One region of the Ligilactobacillus sp. ESL1201 genome, then DNA from elsewhere that is predicted to be linked to it. Evidence: a T-box and tRNA genes for the amino acid it is inferred to sense, from the RefSeq annotation. Region 1 holds a T-box; the other holds one or more tRNA genes.

Region 1 (10,608 bases):
ACTGCGGGTAGATACCGTTGTGATCTCGACTCAGCATACCGCCGACGTTGAATTGCCTCAGATCCGTAAAGATATGATCGAACAGGTCATTAAAAAGGTCGTCCCGGCCGAATTATTGGACGAAGAGACGAAGTATTTTGTCAATCCGACGGGCCGTTTTGTAGTCGGTGGCCCTCAAGGAGATTCTGGTTTGACCGGGCGTAAGATCATCGTCGATACTTACGGTGGTTACGCTCACCATGGTGGTGGCGCATTTTCTGGTAAGGATGCTACTAAAGTCGATCGTTCGGCTAGTTATGCTGCTCGTTATATTGCTAAAAATATCGTGGCCGCTAAATTAGCTAGCGAAGTAGAAGTCCAGTTGGCTTATGCAATCGGGGTCGCACAGCCGGTTTCCGTGGCCGTGAATACCTTTGGTACCGGTAAAGTCGCTACCGACAAATTGATCCAAGCCGTGCGTGCGGTCTTTGACTTACGCCCGGAAGGAATTATCGAAATGTTGAACTTGCGGCGGCCAATTTACAAACAAACGGCGGCTTACGGTCATTTTGGTAGAACTGATATTGAATTACCATGGGAACAGACCGATAAAGTAGAGCAATTAAAAGCAGAAGTTGCTAAGTAATTTAGTTGAAAATGAAAAGGGAATCGAGGACAAAGTTGATTTGTCACGGTTCCTTTTTAATTAGCGCGAATTTTCTCCGGGATTTTTTAGCTAAAGCGCTGATTTTTAAGCAGATAAATAGTATAATAAATGATGTAAAAATACAGAAAAATGTATTTGTAATTGCATCAGGGGGTAAATTGATCGTGAAAACAAGAAAAGAGCGTATTACACGCCAAAAAGAATTACGTTTAGCTGAGGAGTTTAAGTCTGTCAAAAAAGCAACTACATACTTAGGCACGACTTTGATCATCGGTACCGCTGGTGTTGGTTTGAGCAAAAGTCAAGTTCGAGCACAAGCCACGCAACAAAATGACAGTACTACTAACGGTGAAGATAAGTTGCCTGCCGATGATGCGCCGGCAGTTGCGTCTAGTACTGCTGATGACACTGCTTCCAGTGTCGCTGCAAGCGAAACGACACCGGCAGCTGCGTCGGATCCGAGTGTTAGTAGCACGGCGCAAACGGTGGAACAACCGGCTACACCGGCACGCACGCAACAAAATGATACCAGTTCTTTACTAAAAGCGGCTCAGTTACCGCAAAGTGCTAATTTTAGTGCGGTCAATGCAAGAGCCGGTGCGGCCGCTTTATTAGATAATTTAGCACCGACAACCAAGTCTTTATCGGCGGAAGAATTTGTGCAAACGATTGCCCCGTATGCCGTTCAAGTTGCGAACCAGCGCGGTGTTTATGCTTCGCTGATGATTGCACAGGCAGGGCTAGAAAGTGGCTGGGGTGCAAGTGGTCTAGCAACTAGTGCTCATAATTTATTTGGTGTGAAATGGAACGGTAACGGTCCGTACGTGACGATGATGACAACCGAATCAGGGGCTAATGGTAACTATGAAACTCGCGCCAACTTTCAGAAATATGATAGTTATGCTGGTAGTTTAGATGCTTACGCCGATTTGATCACGACTCATTTTCCGGGTTCGACTAAAGCAAATGCACATTCGGTTCAAGAGGCAGCTGCTAATTTGAAAAATGGGACCTACGGCTCTTATGCTACCGACCCGAACTATGCCGCTAAGATCATGCAGTTGATCAACACTTATGATCTGACGCAGTATGATAACCAGCAAAGTGTACCAACTACGGCACAGACTGATAATACGGCACAGCCACCAGCACAAGCAGCAGCTCCGAGTTTAGCGGGAACTTATACTGTTAAATCAGGTGATACGTTGTGGGCGATTGCCCGGGATCATCAGATGACCGTGCCGGAATTGAAGTCCGGAAATTCGCTGACGAGCGACACGATTTATGCGGGGCAGGTATTAAAAGTCAAAGAAGTGGCCGCTGCGACCCAGCAATCACAACCGACCCAGCACGCTAACTACCAGATCCAAGCTGGCGATAGTTTATGGTCGATTGCACAGCGTAATCACGTTAGCGTGGGGCAGTTACGGACGTGGAATCATTTGACTAGCGATATTATTTATGCCGGCCAAAAGTTATACGTCGGTCAAACACCAGCTAAAGCTACTTCTGCTAAACCTGCAACTAATGAAGCAAGCTATACGGTGCAGTCAGGCGATAGTTTATGGGCAATTGCGCAGCGCAACCACATGAGTGTGTCAGAGCTCAAAGCAACTAACCATTTGACCGCGGACTTGATTTATACGGGACAAAAATTAGTGTTAGCTAAAAATGATACTAATGCACCGATTACCACGCGAGCAGAGGCAGGTTCGTATACCGTACAGTCTGGTGATACCTTATGGTCAATCGCTAATCGGTACAGTACTACGATCGCTAAGTTACGCCAGGCTAATCATTTAAGCGGCGATACGATTTATGCCGGCCAAAAATTAACGGTCACTGGCTCACAGACTAAAAATGATAATCTCGTGAGAAATGCTAGCGGTTATACGGTGCAATCCGGTGATTCGTTGTGGCGGATCGCGGGACACTATCAGACGACTGTCAATAATTTGAAGGCACTTAATCATTTGGCGACCGATACGATTTATGTCGGCCAAAAATTAAAAATAAATTAAATTAAATATTGCATTTCTAGCGACTGTTTGCTAGGATAAGAGTAATATTTAAAAGCAGAAAAGGATCAGTAGGAGAAAAGATCAACTGCAGAGAAGGTACGGGTGGTGGAAGTACCGTTGATTATTCTTTGAACTCCCCTTGGAGTTTTTCGCCGAAAGTAGTAAGCGAAAACGGTGCCTGCCGTTATCAGTTGAGTGTTGACTTCGGTCAAAAAGTAGGTGGTACCGCGGAAATTGCTTCGTCCTATACATTTCTTTACGAGAAGTGTATAGGATTTTTTGGTTTTATAATATCAATTTATTAAAGAGGAGATTTTGAAATGGCATACGATCATCAAAAAATCGAGAAAAAATGGCAGCATTTTTGGGAGGAACATCAAACCTTTAAAACCAGTGATGATGCTACTAAAAAGAAATATTACGTAATGGATATGTTCCCTTATCCGTCCGGACAGGGGCTTCACGTGGGCCATCCTGAAGGCTATACGGCCACAGACATCGTTGCCCGCATGAAAAGAATGCAGGGTTATAACGTGTTACATCCGATGGGTTGGGATGCATTTGGGCTGCCAGCCGAACAGTACGCGCTAAATACCGGGCATTCTCCGCGTGAATTTACTAAACAAAATATTGATAATTTTAGACGTCAGATCAAATCGCTCGGTTTTTCGTACGATTGGAGTCGTGAGATCAATACTACCGATCCTGATTACTATAAGTGGACGCAGTGGATCTTCGAACAACTCTATAAAAAAGGCTTGGCCTATGAAGCTAATATGTTGGTCAACTGGAGCCCGGACCTCGGCACCGTGGTCGCTAACGAAGAAGTGATCGACGGTAAAACCGAACGGGGCGGTTTCCCAGTTTACAGAAAACCGATGCGTCAGTGGGTACTAAAAATCACGGCTTATGCGGATCGTTTGATCGATGATTTAGACGATCTGGACTGGCCGGAAGCAATCAAGGAACAACAACGTAACTGGATCGGCCGTTCGGTCGGGGCTGCGGTTCGTTTCCAAGTCGCCGACAGTGACGAGACGATCGAAGTCTTCACCACGCGTCCGGATACGATTTTCGGTGTTAGTTGTATGGTCTTAGCTCCCGAACACGAATTAGTTAAGAAGTTGACGACTCCGGAACAAAAGGCAGCGGTGGACGCTTACGTTAAAGAAGTGGAACAAAAATCTGATTTGGAACGAACTGATTTGGCTAAGACCAAGACGGGCGTCTTTACCGGCAGTTATGTAATCAATCCGGTCAACGGTAAAAAAGCACCGATTTGGATAGCAGATTACGTGCTAGCAACTTACGGGACCGGTGCCGTAATGGTCGTTCCGGCTCACGATGAGCGGGACTATGAATTTGCCAGCAAGTTTGGCTTGGAGATCGTGCCCGTGATCGAAGGCGGAGATGTCAGCAAGGAGCCTTATACTGGCGACGGTGTTCATATCAATTCCGACTTTTTGAACGGTTTAAATAAAGACGAAGCAATCGCTAAGATCACCGATTGGTTGACCGAACGCAAACTAGGCGAGAAGAAGGTCAATTATCGTTTGCGCGACTGGCTATTTTCCCGGCAACGCTATTGGGGCGAACCGATCCCAGTTATTCACTGGGAAGACGGTGAAACTACGCTGATCCCCGAGGATGAATTACCGTTACGCTTGCCTAAAGAAAAGAATATCGAACCTTCTGGCACGGTGGAAAGCCCACTAGCTAACCTGACGGATTGGGTCAACGTGGTCGATGAAAATGGGCGTAAGGGTAAACGCGAAACGAATACGATGCCGCAGTGGGCTGGTAGTTCGTGGTATTTCTTGCGTTACGTTGATCCGCATAATAAAAATGGGGTCGCCGATTACGAAAAATTAAAACAGTGGATGCCGGTCGATTTATACGTTGGTGGTGCTGAACACGCTGTTTTGCATTTGCTGTATGCTCGTTTCTGGCATAAATTCTTGTATGACATTGGTGTGGTACCGACTAAAGAGCCATTCCAGAAACTGGTCAACCAGGGAATGATCTTAGGCGATAATCACGAAAAAATGTCGAAGTCCAAGGGCAACGTGGTCAATCCTGACGACATTGTTGACCAGTATGGTGCCGACACGTTACGGTTATACGAAATGTTTATGGGACCGTTGGATGCTTCGGTTGCTTGGAGCGAAGACGGGTTGAATGGCGCGTATAAATTTATCAATCGGGCCTGGAACCTCATGATCGATGAAAACGACAAGTTACGTGACCGCGTGACTACGATCAACGACGGTCATTTGACTAAGATCTACAACCAAACGGTTAAAAAAGTAACGGAAGATTACGAAAAATTGCACTTTAACACGGCAATTTCACAGCTGATGGTCTTTGTTAACGACTGCTACAAGGCTAGTTCGTTACCGTTGGAATACATGGAAGGCTTCGTTAAGATGTTGTCTCCGGTTACGCCACATATCGGCGAGGAACTGTGGACTAAGCTAGGACACGTAGGCAGTATTGCTTATGCACAGTGGCCGACTTACGACGAAAGCAAGTTACTGGATGAGACTGTAGAAGTGGTAGTCCAAGTCAACGGCAAGGTAAGACAACATTTGCAAGTTGAACGTGACCTACCGGCTAAAAAACTGCAAGAATTGGCACTGGCTGACCAACACGTTAAAGAAGAAATCAGTGGCGCTGAAGTTAAAAAAGTGATCGCTATTCCTAATAAGTTAGTGAATATTGTGATCGCTAAGTAAAAGTAGGCATGAACTGCTGCTTTTGGAGACACGATTAGGATATGCGAAGAGGGACCGAGACAAATTCAATTTTTGTTCAGGTTCCTCTTTTGTATCTTCGTAATGGATTTAGGAAACGGAGGAAAATAATGAAAGAAATTCCAGCAACGGTGTTAAATTTGTTAAAAAAAAGGCCGCATCACAGTCATAAGGGTGATTACGGCAAAGTGTTATTGGTTGGTGGCAACTTGAACTATGGCGGAGCGATCATCATGGCGGCACTGGCAGCCGTACGCAGTGGTGCGGGACTAGTGACCGTCGCGACGGTTCCCGCTAATTTAAGCGCGTTACACACGCGGGTGCCCGAAGCAATGTTCGTGCCCCTGACGCAATTGCCGGAGCTAACGGCGGCGGTCAAGCAGGCGACGGTAATCGTTTTGGGGCCGGGACTGGGATTAGACCAGCAAGCTGAAGCGGTGTTTAAGACGGTGCTGCAACAAGTTACCGAGCACCAAATTTTACTGGTTGACGGTTCGGCAATCACGCTATGCTCTCAACAAAAACAGCCGGTTAAGCCGCAGGCGCGGTTAGTTTTTACTCCTCATCAGATGGAATGGCAACGACTCTCCGGTATTAAAATTGCCCAGCAAAACGAAGCCAGCAACCGCCAGGCACAACAACAGTTACACGCGACGGTAGTGCTAAAAAAGTACCAGACGGAAATTTATCACGAGGATGCGGCACCGGAACGGTTGCTGTTAGGCGGGCCGTACATGGCGACAGGAGGCATGGGCGACACGCTGGCAGGAATCATTGGTGGGTTTTTAGCACAATTTGCAACACAAAACACGACTCAGGTAATAGCCGCGGCAGTTTACACGCACAGTGCGTTGGCCGACCAGTTGGCACAACAGAAGTATGTGGTCTTGCCCACGGATATCAGCGCGCACTTACAGGAATTTATGCGGCAACACTTAGCTGATGTGTAGCATTTGGCGTAATTTGTTAGCGGAACGACCGATGATATGGTCAAATAGGCGCGCCTTTAACACCAAGCCGAGATAAACGTAGGCTCCGAGTAACACGACGATCACCAGAGTCAGCGTGGCAAACACGCGGCTGTACTTGCTTAAAAAGAGCCCACAGACCCAAACGGCGCTGATCACCACGCCAAACATCACCAAGGCAAAAAACATCATTTTATTGAAATTTTTCTGTAAGACCCGCAAGTTGAGGTTGTAGCGGTAATAAACAAAACGTAACATTAAGTAACACGAAACGCCCATGCCCAAAGCGGTCGCTAATAAGGGACCGTAAGCGTGGAGCCAGACCGTCAGGGGAATTTGCAGGAGTAATTTAGCGATCAGACCAGCGATGGTGTATTGGATCGCTTTTTTATTTTCGTAAATTCCCTGTAAGATGGCGGCCATGACGGAGTATAACCCCATCAGTAATGCCGTGTAAGAAGCGACGCTCATCACGAAAACGCCCAAGTGATTGTAAGAATAAAATAAAACGTATAGCGGGCGCGCGACGGCAGCCATTCCTAACGAGCAAGGAAGCATGATAAAAAAGAAGAGCTCTAAACAATCGGTGATCTGCTGTCTGGTACCGATGATATCTCTTTTGGTGATGGCTTCGGACAGTAGCGGGATCGCGGTAGTAGACAGGGCGATCGCTAAGGAAACGATGATCATCACTAATTTATTGGCATTGCCAGCAAATAACGCGTACTGGGCGTTGATCGCGGCTAGCGAATAGTGCGTGACGTGTTGCATGATCGGCTGAAATGAAAACTGATCAAAAAGGTTGTAGAGAGTCATCGAGATACTAACGAAGATAAAGGGGATCGATTCCCACAAAACTTCCTTGATGATTTTGCCGTCGGAGATCTGTAACTGATTGGCACTGTTGGCGGCTAATGAGTCCAGCTGGCGGTGCTTTTTTAAATAATAAAATAATAGTAGTAAGATACCACCTAACGCACCGAAAAAGGCGGCTAGCGTGGACTGAACAACCCCTTTGACGTAGGGGTCATGGAGAACTTTCATGATCCAAAAGGTTGCAGCTAACATGTAAATGATGCGGATCAGTTGCTCGAGTAGTTGGGACAAAGCCGAAGGGGCCATGTCAGAATATCCCTGGAAAAACCCGCGTCCTAAACTCATCGCCGGGATCAGCAGTAAGGCTAGGGATAACGAACGGTAAACGGGGATCACCTTAGGATCGTTTTGGGAGATCCAAGGGGCGATCCCCCACAGTAGAGCGGCACAAAATGCGCCTAGAGCAATCATTAATAGTAGTGTTTTTTGAAATAGGCGTCTGCCAATCTGGTATTCATTGAGCGAATTATAGTGGGCCACCTGTTTGGCGACGGCGGAAGGAATCCCGGCCGTTGCGATCATGATAAAGAGGCTGTAGACGGTGTAGCCCTTAGTGTAAAGTGCGTTAGCCTGCAGTTTATCGGCACCAAACCAACCGTACCAAGGAATGATGTAAATGGCACCGAGGATCCGGGAAAAAATACTGCCGATCGTCATCCACGCCGATCCACGCAGCATTTTTTCTTTAGCATTTGGAGTTTTAGATGAAGTCATGTGCGGCCAACTTTCCGGGTAAATTTAAGTACAAATTAATTCTAGTTAATAGTAGCTAATTTTTGCGTAAATAGCAATTACTGGGACTAAATCTAAAAAAGTTTCCCAACTTCAACAACGAAGCGGGAAACTTTTTAATATGATTGGGCATACAGGGGTCGAACCTGTAAATTATGGATTCAGAGTCCACTGCCTTACCAGTTTGGCGAATGCCCAATAAACTCAACTCTTAAAGTATACGGAAAGTTCTAGTGTTTGTCAACTAAAATTTTAAAGGCCAGCGGGATAAAAAATACCACCACTCACCAGCAAATTCCGACAAAAAATATTTTACTATATGTTGGAAGACAACGCAAGAGTTTTTTTATGATGATGACCAAAAAGCGGGCTAAGGTAAAATGGCGTACTTGCGAATCTTTTTTCTTAAAATTGCTGGCGAATTATTGGTGGCACTTAGTAACGCCAGATTTTCCGTGGTTTTTGCGATAGGAGAAACTATCATTCTTTTCTTTTTGTGGTCCATCTTTTTCATTCTTGCTATTATCAGGTAGTCGTCGGTTTCGATAATACTAGGTTGGCTATTAACTATTTCAGTGAAATTAAGTTTAGTTACCAGTTGGGCAAATATTGGGTCGTCTTCAATGCGGTAGCCGGGTTCATTAGGAGCGAGAATTCCTTTGCGGGCGTAATATTGTGGCAGTTTAGTAAGTTGGGCATAAAGTTTGATATATTGCTGCTGGGCCTGGTGATCGTTAGTGACAAATAAGATGCTGTGATATGTTATGGCGCTGATGTTCCTTAATTTATCGGAAAATAATTTTGACCCCCTGTGTAATAACTTTTTAGTGAGCAAAAATTGAATGCTTCCGCAGATGATCACGGCGGTAACTATGATCCACAGCATGGAAAAAGCCCAGATCCAGATCACGGCGACGACGATCAAGTAGCCAATGGTAGTTACGAGAAGAATATTTTTAATCTTTTGTTTGATTTGGTAGCGAAAATTGATTTCTAGGATTTTTTGGCATTGCTGTTTGGTAAGTAATGAGTCTAGCATCTGGGATCATCCTATCTCGGTAGATTTGAGTTACTTAAGTGTAACTAAGAGGGACGGGGAGGTCAAGGGAAATAGGATAAAAAATGGCCCGGGGACAAAACAATGAGTTTTGTCTCAGAACCTATTTGAATATTCCTAAATAATAGTTTGATCGTGCTCCCAAAAGCAACAATCTGCACCTAGCCTAGTGCTCGACTGTTAACCGCTTTTTGTCTCAATTCGATTGGCAGCAAACTGCTGTTAATTAAGGAATATGATTTTTAATTTTGTACTGGTAATCACTAATATCTGATTCTAAATCAGACGTAGTATCACTGGTAGTTTCTTTTTCTTGCTTTAGCTGCTTATTTTTTTCTTTTTCAGCGGCATACATTTTTTGATACTTACTATACTGAGCATCTAACTTTTTTTGGTGTGGACTCGAACAACCGGCAGCCAAAAGAGGTATCAGTATAATGAATAATAACGTGATTACTTTATTTTTCAAATTAATTTCCGCCCTCCAATTTGCATAAGGTGTAACCCTCGGCAATCGCTTGTTGTTCAGTCATCTGTTGTTTACCATTAGCGCGATTTAACCCCCGACAATTAGGATCATAGTGGTATTTTTTACCAGATTCGGTAGCCACCCAGACCATAGTACCATTTTGATCGCCAGTGGATTGAGCACTGGTTGTTTGTTGCTGTTGTACAGCGGGCTGATTTTTAGCGGACTCTTGTTGTGTAGCAGCTTGTTTTTGTTGACTTTCCTGTTCTTGTGCTTGTTTTTCTTGTACTTCCTGCTGCTTTTTTTGGTCAGCTTCTTGTTGAAACTGACCTTGCTGCACTGAATAAGTTGTTTTTATACTGTTCAACTTTTCATTCGTGGAATCTTCTTTGGCTAATAATGCTGGCCGTTGTTTTTTTAATGAGCGATTTTCTTTTTTAGTTCGTTGATATTTTTGCTGCATAGTCTGAACTTCACTGGCAGAATAATGAATTTGCTGTGAATCATTACCTACTCTGATTCCGACTGCTAGTAAAATGAGGGTCGCTAATGCCAATGCCCAATTGAAATCATGCATTTTAATACTTCTATGTAACAAATAAATTACATAAGCGGTAACTAAAACTAGTATGAATCTAAGCACTTTTTATCCTCCTAAGAGATAATATTTTTGATAAACCACATAAGAACCCAGATAAATAAAAACAAGTAACAAAATCCAGTGGGTAATTGAAATAAAGCACTAAGCCAAAAACTCCAACCACAAATTTCCTTAATAATTTTGAAATAACTGTGAGGATCATGTTCAGGTAGTGGTTCTTCATAGTTACTATGACCTGAACTGATAGTTGTTGCAGCATGACCTGGAGTTGTTTTTATTGCATTGATGATAACTTTCCGGGTATCAATAGTTGTTTTGTGGTAAACACTATTGTAAATTTTTCTTTTGGGGTGGGCCCAACCCATTCCTTTTTGACCGTAACCAGGGATGATTGCTCTTTTGATAGATCTGGTGAAACGTCCCTTAGTTCTAGCGCTCAGGGATTTTTTGATACTGGGCTTTCTGAAGCCAACTTTGACCATTAG
Region 2 (10,608 bases), 360 kb from region 1:
GCAATTACTATTTTGTCTTAATTTCTCTTTTTTTGCTTTAAAATAGTTAAAAATTGCTCGCCGTATTTAGCTAACTTTTGTTCCCCGACACCCTTGATCCCTAGCATTTCTGCTTTAGTTTCGGGCATGACTTGGCACATATCATGTAGTGTTTGGTCACTGAAAATAACGTAGGGTGGGACATTTTTGGCTTCTGCTAGTTGGTAACGCAACGCCCGTAATTGTTCGAACAGAGCTGAATTTTCGCTATGCTTTTTGGTGATCACGTCGACTTTACGCGTAACTGTTAGCTCGCCCTTTAAGACTTGCGCTCCTTTGGCTGTTAGGCGCAAGGTCGGGTATTTAGGATCCGGAATATTTAAATAGTCGCTGGCGCTGAGATAGTCGATCAGTTCTTCGATCTGTGCGGTTTTTTGGTTGCTCATGAGTCCGTAAGTCGATAGTTGTTGCAAGCCTAATTTCGTGATTCTTTTGGCCTTGGAACCCGCTAAAATTTGTGCGATGATTTTTTTACCGTAGCGTTGTTTGGCCCGTACGACACAGGAGAGGATCTTTTGCGCCGCTAGCGTAATGTCTTCACTTTGCCGCTGGTCGGTACAGTTAGAACATTTGCCACAAGCAGGGCATTCCTGACCAAAGTAACGCACGATAAACTGTTGTAGGCATTCTTGGGTGTTAGCGTAATCGATCATGACTTGAATATTATGGTAGAGAGTGGTTTTGTGGTCTTGTTGGGCGTTAGAATTTTGCGCGAATAAGCGTTGCAATTGCATGTCTTGGGCACCATAAAGTAAAATGGCCTCGGATTGTTCGCCGTCTCGTCCCGCTCGTCCGGCTTCTTGATAATATGCTTCTAGGCTGCCAGGAGTTTGCGCGTGAATGATGTAGCGGACGTTACTTTTGTCGATGCCCATGCCAAAGGCGTTAGTGGCCACGATCACGCTGGTCCGGTCGTATAAGAAATCCTCTTGTGCCTGTTTGCGTTGGCGTTCGCTTAGTCCCGCGTGATAAATTCCCGCTTTGATCCCCATTTTAGTCAATAGTATTCCGAGCTGTTCGACTTTTTTACGGGTAGCAGCATAAACGATGCCCGCAACGTTGCGGTTAGCAGACACGTAATCTAGAATATAGCGATTTTTATTAGCACCTCTGACTACCTGAAATGACAGGTTGGGGCGAGCAAAGCCGGTCTTGATTTCATTTTGCGCGGGGATCTGCAGGCGAGTTTTAATGTCTTGTGCGACTTGAGTAGTAGCGGTCGCGGTTAAGGCAATGACTGGGGCCTGTAAGCGAGTGACAAAGGTGCTTAGGTTGAGGTAGCTGGTCCGAAAATCATGGCCCCACTGGGAAATACAGTGGGCTTCGTCAACTGCGATTAACGAGATCTGCAACTTAGTAAGGAGTTGTTGAAAATTAGGTTGCTCTAATCGTTCCGGAGCAACGTACAATAATTTTAGTTGGTGCGTGCGGGCCTGGTCAATGACTGTCGTACTTTCCTGCCAAGTTTGAGTGCTATTTAAATAAGCCGCAGGAATTCCATTTTCAGTAAGAGCATCGACTTGGTCTTTCATCAAAGAAATTAAGGGTGAGACTACTAACGCTACTCCGGATAATAGGAGTGCGGGAATTTGGTAACAAAGTGATTTACCACCGCCGGTTGGCATGATCGCCAGGGTATTTTGGCCGTGTAAGACCTGATCGATGATCTCTAGTTGCCCGGGACGAAATTCTTTGTAGCCGTAATATTTAACTAAAATGTCTTGGGGGGTCACTTGATCGGCTCCTTTCCGTTACTATTTTACGCGCAAATTTAGCTGGTGCAATTCAGATACTCGCACCACAAAAAGATTTGCGTCGGGATAGCTAATTTGCTATAATGAGTTTCGTTATTGCGGGTATGGCGGAATTGGCAGACGCGTCAGACTAAGGATCTGGTGAGCATTGCGCTCGTGATGGTTCGAATCCATTTACCCGCATCGTAAAAACGGGAGCGAGACATGATAGCTGTCTCGCTTTTTTTGTAGTTGAAGACTGCTAAGCAGCTTGACTCACAGCTTGTCTAATGCGCTTCAGCTAGCAGCCGCCTACGTTTAACTACGCTAAAAAGCAAAGCTTAAGTGCAAGCTTTACTTTCTAGCTAGGTTAATCCTCAGCAGCTACCCGCTAGCTTCCGCAGCTTGTTTAATTGCGCTCGTCAAGCCAGCAGTCTAGGTCCTAAGAACACCTCATAACAAATCCAAGTGCAGGATTTGCCATTCGGTGCCACTTAGTCCACGACTGCTAAGCAGCTTGACTCACAGCTTGATCTTAATTACGTTCCACAAGTCAGCACCCTACGTTTAGCTACATATCACCACAAAGCCAAGTTCAGGCTTGATGGTGATATTAGGCTAATCCTCGGTTGCTCCCGACTTGACTCACAGCTTGTCTAAATGAAATGAGGAATTTGAGTGAACTATGTCACTTTAACTGCCAGTGCGCAGTATTTACCGCCTAATGTTGTTTCTAATGCTGATTTGAGCGCGTTAATGGATACTTCCGACGAATGGATCCAAGCTCATACCGGGATCAAGGAACGGCGTTTTGCCTTTAACGAAAACACTTCGGATATGGCCGCTAAAGTGGGACGCCAGTTGTTGACCAACGCTGACCTAGCCGCAAGTGAGCTTGACATGATCATCGTTTCAACGATCACTCCCGACGCGTTAACTCCGGCCACCGCGGCGATCGTGCAGCAAAAATTGGGTGCCACTAACGCATTTGCCTATGATATTTCGGCGGCTTGTGCCGGTTTTATTTTTGCGCTCAGTATTGCCGAGAAGTTCATCAGGACGGGAACGTGTCGGCAAGTCATGGTTTTGAGTGCGGAAAACAACACGAAGATGCAGGATTTTAAGGACCGCACGTCCGCTGTATTTTTTGCCGACGGAGCCGCTGGGGTGATTTTAACGGCGACTGATGATGTTAAACAGGAAATTTTTATCGCCGAAAAATTGTGTACGAACGGCGATGCACAGGTGATCCACAGTGGCAGGATCGCCCCGTTATCTCGTTTGAGCGGGGATAATTACCCGCAAGTCGATGCTTTTTACCAGGATGGTCATGCTGTTTTTGATTTTGTTAGTCAAACGGTTAGCCAGCACATGCAAGATTTTTTGGCAGAAAATGGGCAAGTGGCGGCGGACTTGGATCTGGTAATCGTACATCAGGCCAACTTGCGCTTGATTGAACGGTTGGCACATAAACTGAATTTGCCACTCAGTCGTTTCGGCACCAACGTCGAGTATGCCGGTAATACATCGTCGGTAGGGATCCCGGCGGTACTGGACACACAATTGACTGAAAAAAAGCAATTGGGGACGGTGTTGTTAACAGGCTTTGGCGCTGGCTTGGCTTATGGCAGTTTGTTGTTAGACCTGAGCCATTTGCCCACAAATAGCTAGGAATTATGATAACGAAAAATGGAACTTAAATATACAAATAGCGTGTTGAGACAAAGTTTAATTTTATCTCAACACGCTATTACTTTATGATAAGTTTAGTATCCATTACTATCCGATGTAGTGTCAGTGTCATAGGTATCGTCAGTGGCATAGTCCTGGTCGTATCCTTGCTCGCTGCTATCCGAATCACCGTTTGTAGTATCGGAGTAGTTGTCGTCGCTGTCACTATCCTCGTCGTCAGTTCCGGTGCCAAAAGTATTTTTGCTAAAATCAGCTTCTGACGGGCTTAGTCCTAACTGTTCCCGAATTTGGTCTGACACTTTCCGTTTTTCTTTGGCGGTCGCTACTTGGTAAGAAAGCCCGTTTAGGACTGCATCTTGTCCTTGCAACACGTACGAAGAAATGTTTTGTGCCGCCGCTTTGTAATTGGATTCAACGGTCATCATGTCGTTATAAGTCAGGTCGGTTTCCATATTGGATTGAATCGAATTGAGTAATTGCTGGTAGCGAGTCAGCGAAGAAACGTTCAGCGCTTTTTTGATCAGTGCCTGAATAACTTGGCGTTGCCGCTTTTGGCGACCGTAATCGCCCTCAGGGTCATCGTAGCGCATTCGCGCATAGGCCAAGGCTTGCTTGCCGTTGAGTTTAACGGTTTGATTTTTAACGACATCGGCATCGCTGTACTTAAACGTCAGTAAAGGCGTGATCGTGATCCCACCCAGGGAGTCGACCATTTTACGCAGGCCGCCCATGTTGACTAAAATGTAAAAATCAACCGGGACGTGCAACGTTTTTTGTACGGTCTTAATGGTCGTTGCGACCCCGCCGATGGTGTAGGCGGAGTTGATCTTATCGTAGCTATTTTCCGAATCGGGGACTGAAACGGCTGTATCCCGCGGAATACTGGTTAGCGTCACCTTTTTATTACTGGGGCTAATCGTTGCGAGGATGATCGTGTCGGTGCGTCCCTTATCCGTACGGCCGAGATCACCGGTATCTGTTCCTAGTAATAAAACAGAAAATGGTTTGCCGTCTTTGATCACTTGCGAAACGTTGCGCATTTTTTGCACGTTAGCTTTGGTGTAAGTGTTAGTAATGGTGCTTTTAGCACTATTTAATAAGTGGTGGGCGTAAACGAAACCACCATAGATCATTACCAGAAAAACTGTCAGTAGGATCGCGCAGATTCGCTTGCGCAATCGGTGGGTGTGAGGATGATTTTGATTATACAAAGAACTCCTAGTTGGTAAATCTAAATACTGATCCTCTTGGTTGGGTCCATTGTCTTTCATCAGGCACTCCTTTAAATTAATCTACTTTAAATTATACACGAGGATAAATCTTTTGTGAAAGTGAATTGCTATTCTTTAATGAAAATGAAAAATTTTTACCCCAAAATGGACTAAAATTGATGGAAATTTGTGTTTTGCTCAGCAACTCTGGTGTTATACTAGATTCAATAAATAGGAGAAGAGAAGAATGCAAGTATTTTTACATAGTATTTCGGGTGTCATTATCATTTTAGTGTTGATCGCAGTCGGGTATTTTCTGGCGTCGTTAGGCTGGTTTGATGGCAATCAAGATCAGTTACTGGCAAAGTTAGTCACGCAAGTCGGTTTGCCATGTTACATGGTAGGGACGATCACTCACCAATTCAGTGCTCATGAGTTGTTGACAATGATCCCGGACCTGACTTTTCCGGTATTATCGATGATGCTATTGTTAGTATTATCGTTATTTTTGGTGCGCATTTTTAACGTTGGGCTGTTTCACCGCGGCCTATTTACTGCGATGTTTTTTAACTCCAATACCGTGTTTGTCGGCTTACCGATCAATCAGGCGCTGTTTGGTGACCGCAGTATCCCTTACGTATTGATCTATTATATGGCTAACACGACTATTTTTTGGACGTTAGGGACGTATTTTATCCAAAAAGATGGCAACAAAGAAGCGGTGATGAATTGGAAAGTCACCCTTAAAAAATTAATTTCTCCGCCGCTGCTGGGCTTTATGCTCGGGGTCGTTTTAGTATTATTGCGGGTGCGGTTACCGCAATTTTTAGACAAAGACTTAGGCTATTTAGGCGGTCTTACGATCCCGTTGTCTATGCTTTTTATCGGGATCTCTGTGTATAAGGCCGGACTAAAGCAACTTTCCTTTAAGAAAGATAACCTACTGATCATTATGGGTCGTTTTGTCTGTGCGCCACTGTTAATGACCTTACTGGTAATGTTTACCAATGCGCCATTGTTGATGAAGCAGGTCTTTATTTTGCAGTCCGCGATGCCGGTGATGACTAACGCACCGGTCGTTTCGCGCTTGTATCACGCCGATGCCAGCTATGCTTCGGTGATGGTCACGGAAACGACGTTACTTTCTTTAGTAGTTGTGCCGTTATTGATGGTACTGACGATGCATTTGTAGAATGAGAAAGTGAAATATTTTTGTAAATTTGCTGTAATGGTTCTCATATATGAAAAATGCTATCATATTAACGGTAGGTTTAACGTTCGCTATTTCAGTAAATATACATATTATGGGAGTAAGCACATGAAAAGAAAGCAAGTAAATAAGGCGCTGGGGCTGTTGGCAACGTTGATGTTGGTATTAACGACCGCACCAGTTGTTAATGCTGATACTAATGCAGATTTGGATGCGATCAACGACCAGATTGCAGCGATTAAAGCCAAGGTCAGTGCGGGACAAAAGGCACTGGCTAAGCAACAACAAGAGCAGTACAGCAAGTCACGAGAAGTTGCTAAATTAAAAGCAGATATTGCTGATCGTAGTACTCAGCTTAAACGGCAAGCTCGTTCCGCACAGTTGAATAATACTGGCTCCGTGCTTGCTTTTATTTCTGATTCGGATAATTTTTCCGATGCCCTGACACGGACAGCTACGGTAGCTACCGTGGTGCATGCTAATAATATGGCATTGCGTCAGCAGCGTAGCGATCAACAACAGGTCCGTGCTGATCTGCAAAGCATTAATGATTCCGTTAAACAAGCACAAAAGACCGACTTGCAGTTACAAAAAGACGTCGCTAGTTTGAGTCAAAAGCAGGCGGAATTAAAAGTGAAAAAAGCCGCCGAAGATGCTCAAGCCTTAAAGGAAGCACAGGAGCAAAAGGCTAAAGTCGACCAGGCCGCTAAGGCAACTAATGACGCTAAATCGCTAGCCGACGCCCAAAATAGCGCGTCGCAAGCACAGCAGGCGGCTAACCAAGAGCAAACTGCTCAGAATCAACAACAAATGAATGCCGCTGTTAATTCTGCTGGTCATGCTGCTGGCGGTGTTCATCGTGGTGGTGGCGGTGCGAATACTTATCCGTACGGTCAGTGTACTTGGTATGCTAAGAATCGGACTGGTTGGGCTGGTAATAACTGGGGTAATGGTGCTCAGTGGGGTTCTTCTGCTGCTGCCGCCGGTTTCCGTGTTGATAGTACTCCGGCAGTTGGTGCGATCGTCGTCTTCGGTGCTGGCCAACGGGTCGGTAACTGGACGGCAGATTCCGGTGCCGGTCACGTGGCAGTTGTTGAGGCTGTCAACGGAAGCCAAATCACGATCTCGCAGGGAGGCATGGGCTTTTCTAGTCCAGCCGGTCCTAACTATCAGACTTTAAGTGGTGCGGGATTGACTTATATTCACCCGTAAAAATGAATAATTGAAACTTGTAAGAGGCGCGCAATTGCGTCTTTTTTATTTTGCCTTTAAAATGGAGGTAAATTGTGAAAAAGTTAAAAAGAGGTTGGTCACATGTCGCAGTTAGTTTTATTAAGGCACGGACAGAGTACGGCAAATCAGCAAAATGTTTATACGGGGTGGAGTGACGCTCCGCTAACGGAATACGGCGAACAGCAAGCCCACGCGGCGGGACAGTTACTAGCACGCGAGCAGATCCAATTTAATACGTTACACACATCTGTGTTGGTAAGGGCGATCAAGACGGCTAATATCGTGTTAGATGAATGTCACCAATCCTACGTCCCTGTTATTAAAACATGGCGGTTAAATGAGCGGCACTATGGCGCATTGCGCGGTTTGAACAAGCAACGCACCCGGGAAATTTACGGGGCCAAGCAGGTGGCACTTTGGCGGCGTTCCTACGATGCAGTTCCGCCTAAATTAGCTACTAGACAGGGAGATCGGCGTTATGCGGCTTATCCGAAGATGATCATTCCGTTAGCGGAAAGTCTGAAAATGGCGACAAACAGGATCGTCCCGTATTTTACGTCTCAGATCGTCCCACGATTACGGGCGGGGGAAAATCAGCTGGTAGTTTCCCACGGCAGCACTTTACGTTCGCTGATCAAACTGATCGAGGGGATCAGTGACCAGCAGATCGATGGGGTAGAGGTGGAAAATGCCCAACCGCTTATTTATACTTTTGACGAACAAATGAATGTGTGTGCGAAAAAAATCCTTAAGTAAAAAATGGTAGTCGGTATTGGTTACGAGGATACAAAAAGGGATTGGGACAAAATGCGGTTTTGTCCCAATCCTTTTTTATTTTCCGTAAGTAATAGACTGATCGTGCTCCAAAAAGCAGCAGTTTGCGCCTAGCTACGTTCCAAAATAAAACCCAAGATTGGGTTTTACTTTGAAACTAGGCTAGTGCTCGAAAGCGCTTTTTGTCCCAACTCCTCTTTTTGTGTGTCTGTAAGTAATAGACTGATCGCGTTTTTTGGCCCAACTTCTAACTTTATGGAAATAAATTAGTTCATCGGGAAGATTTTTTCAGGGTTTAAAATCAAGTTTGGATCGAACGCCATTTTGATTCGTTGTAAAATGTGAACGTAATCTTTGCCGTAAAATTCTTCGAAGTAATCCTTACGAGCATAACCGATTCCGTGTTCGCCGGACATTTCGCCGTCACATTCCTTTGCTACTCGGTACAGTGCCTTGATCACGAGGTCTTTTTTCTCCGCAAATTTTTCGTCGGAGTAGTTATCGCTGCAGATGTAGATGTGCAAGTTACCGTCACCTGCATGACCGAAATTAGGCAAGCGTACGCGCTGTTCTTCTGCTACGCGGGAGACTTCGGCTAACACCTTTGGTATTTGGTTGATCGGCACAGCAACATCGACTTCATCCATCTTAGGAGTTGAAGCTTGGATAGCCGTCAAAAATGCTTCGCGGGCTTCCCAAACGAGTTGAGTGTCGGGGTTATCGGTAGTTAACGTACTGATCTTACGAGCATCATTAGCGTTCATGACTTTGAAGGATTCTTCTAACTGCCGGTCGACTTCATCGTCGTGTTCGCCGTTAAAACTGATCATTAAATAGCCGGTTCCTTCTTTGATCGGAAATGTCTTATGGGCGTATTTTTCCCACTGATCAACGTCTTCTTGGCTGAAATATTCCAAACTAGTTGGAGTTAGGCCAGCGGCGAAGACTTTCGGCACTGTTTTGATGGCAGCTTGAATATCCTTGAAGGCGACTAAGGCTGTTTTTTCTACGGCTGGACGTGGAATGAGGCGGAGGGTAACTTCGGTGATCACGCCTAACGTTCCTTCACTACCGATTATCAGGCCCTTAACGTCGTAGCCTGAGCAGTTTTTAACTGTCTTATGACCACAACGTAAGATCGTGCCGTCGGCTAAAACAACTTGCAAAGAACGAATATGTTCACGGGTAGTGCCGTAACGCACGGCCTTTAACCCACCGGCATTGGTGCTGACATTACCGGCGATCGCTGCCCACTTCATTGCTGGAGCGGGAACGTAAGTAAATGGCTTATCTGCCAGATAATCGTCAATGTCTTTGATGCGCACTCCGGCTTGGACCGTCATTGTTAAGCTGTCAGGATCATATTCTAAGATTTTATTCATCTTCATCATGTCTAAGGCGATCCCGTGATCAACGGCGATATTAGCCCCCATTAGTCCGGTGGAATTACCGCGGACGGTGACGGGGATCAGGTGTTTGTTAGCGTATTTCATGATGGCACTGACCTCGTCGCTAGTTACGGGTTGGATAGCAACGTCCGGGCGCCCGGTGATATCTTTAAACTGGTCGTGGTCAAAGTGTTTACCTGCTGGGTAAAAGAAACGGTTGGCAGCGACCATTTGCCGTAAATTGGCGATATCGGTAGCTGTGATTTCAGCATATTGCATAAATAAAAACTCCTTCTCTTGGATAATTAAGTGACGATAACAGATTAATTATAATGCAAACATTTACAAAAGTTAATTATTTTATTAAAATTTAGCTTACTATTAAAATTAACAGTAGGTGTAGTTGCGCAATTAATGTCTATTAAAATTTTACTGGAGGTAATCACATGCAAACAGTTACTGTCGTTGGTAGTTTGAATATGGATACTAATTTACAAGTCGAACACATGGTCCGTCCGGGCGAGACCATTCATGCTAAAAAACATTACACCGCACCCGGGGGCAAGGGTGCCAACCAAGCAGTTGCAGCCGCCAGAGCAGGGGCGCACACTAATTTTATCGGTGCGTTAGGTGACGATGCGTTTGGCAAGGAGTTGTTTGCCCGGCTAAACGCCGAAAAAATCGATACTAGTGGTGTGCGCATTATTGAGCACGAATCGACGGGACAAGCGTTTATCACGATAGATGACACGGGCGAAAATAGTATCACTTTATATGCGGGGGCTAACGCGCGTTTGCAGCCCAGCGACGTTGTGGCTAAAAAAGAATTACTCCAGCAAAGCGACTTTGTGATCGCTCAGTTCGAAACACCACTGGATGTTACCCAACAAGCCTTTGAGATTGCACGTGCTCAGCAGGTCACAACGATTTTAAATCCCGCACCAGGACAAGCTGCGCTTCCGTCACAGTTGTTAGCCCTTACTGATTTGATCACTCCTAATGAAACGGAAGCACAGACGATCACCGGTATTGAAGTCACTGACAGCAAAAGTGCTACGGCTGCAGCTGCTAAATTGCATTCCTTAGGTGTCAAAGCGGTGATCATTACTTTAGGCTCTCAGGGGGCTTTTTATAGCTATGACCAGCAAGAAGCATTGATCCCGGCGCTAAAAGTTAAGGCGGTTGATACCACGGCTGCAGGTGATACATTTATTGGTGCACTCAGCAGCGTTTTGCGGCCCGATTTAAGTAATCTGGCGGAGGCCATCGCATACGGCAACAAGGCTTCGGCGCTGACGGTCCAGCGTTACGGGGCACAACCGGCGATC

Evidence for each region. A T-box is a leader RNA that pairs with one kind of tRNA and senses whether it is charged. The one in region 1 lies ahead of leuS (leucine--tRNA ligase), so its partner is inferred to be a tRNA-Leu.
Region 2: it has a tRNA-Leu gene. The T-box ahead of leuS (leucine--tRNA ligase) is inferred to sense a tRNA for this amino acid. The anticodon was not compared.

Annotation. Positions count from the first base shown of each region.
Region 1 is NZ_CP196362.1:1,217,534-1,228,141, reverse strand. Features, by position in the region: gene metK (methionine adenosyltransferase) at 1-625, shown strand, start outside; gene ACSYSK_RS06200 (muramidase family protein) at 811-2,667, shown strand; T-box leader at 2,716-2,917, shown strand; gene leuS (leucine--tRNA ligase) at 2,988-5,402, shown strand; gene ACSYSK_RS06190 (NAD(P)H-hydrate dehydratase) at 5,531-6,370, shown strand; gene ACSYSK_RS06185 (putative polysaccharide biosynthesis protein) at 6,356-7,978, opposite strand; tRNA gene ACSYSK_RS06180 (tRNA-Gln) at 8,122-8,194, opposite strand; gene ACSYSK_RS06175 (hypothetical protein) at 8,367-9,035, opposite strand; gene ACSYSK_RS06170 (hypothetical protein) at 9,280-9,522, opposite strand; gene ACSYSK_RS06165 (hypothetical protein) at 9,524-10,165, opposite strand; gene ACSYSK_RS06160 (hypothetical protein) at 10,177-10,605, opposite strand.
Region 2 is NZ_CP196362.1:1,577,154-1,587,761, reverse strand. Features, by position in the region: gene recQ (DNA helicase RecQ) at 18-1,772, opposite strand; tRNA gene ACSYSK_RS07810 (tRNA-Leu) at 1,892-1,976, shown strand; gene ACSYSK_RS07805 (beta-ketoacyl-ACP synthase III) at 2,451-3,443, shown strand; gene ACSYSK_RS07800 (LCP family protein) at 3,539-4,735, opposite strand; gene ACSYSK_RS07795 (AEC family transporter) at 4,923-5,867, shown strand; gene ACSYSK_RS07790 (CHAP domain-containing protein) at 5,994-7,097, shown strand; gene ACSYSK_RS07785 (2,3-bisphosphoglycerate-dependent phosphoglycerate mutase) at 7,200-7,874, shown strand; gene ACSYSK_RS07780 (FAD-binding oxidoreductase) at 8,159-9,559, opposite strand; gene rbsK (ribokinase) at 9,727-10,608, shown strand, end outside.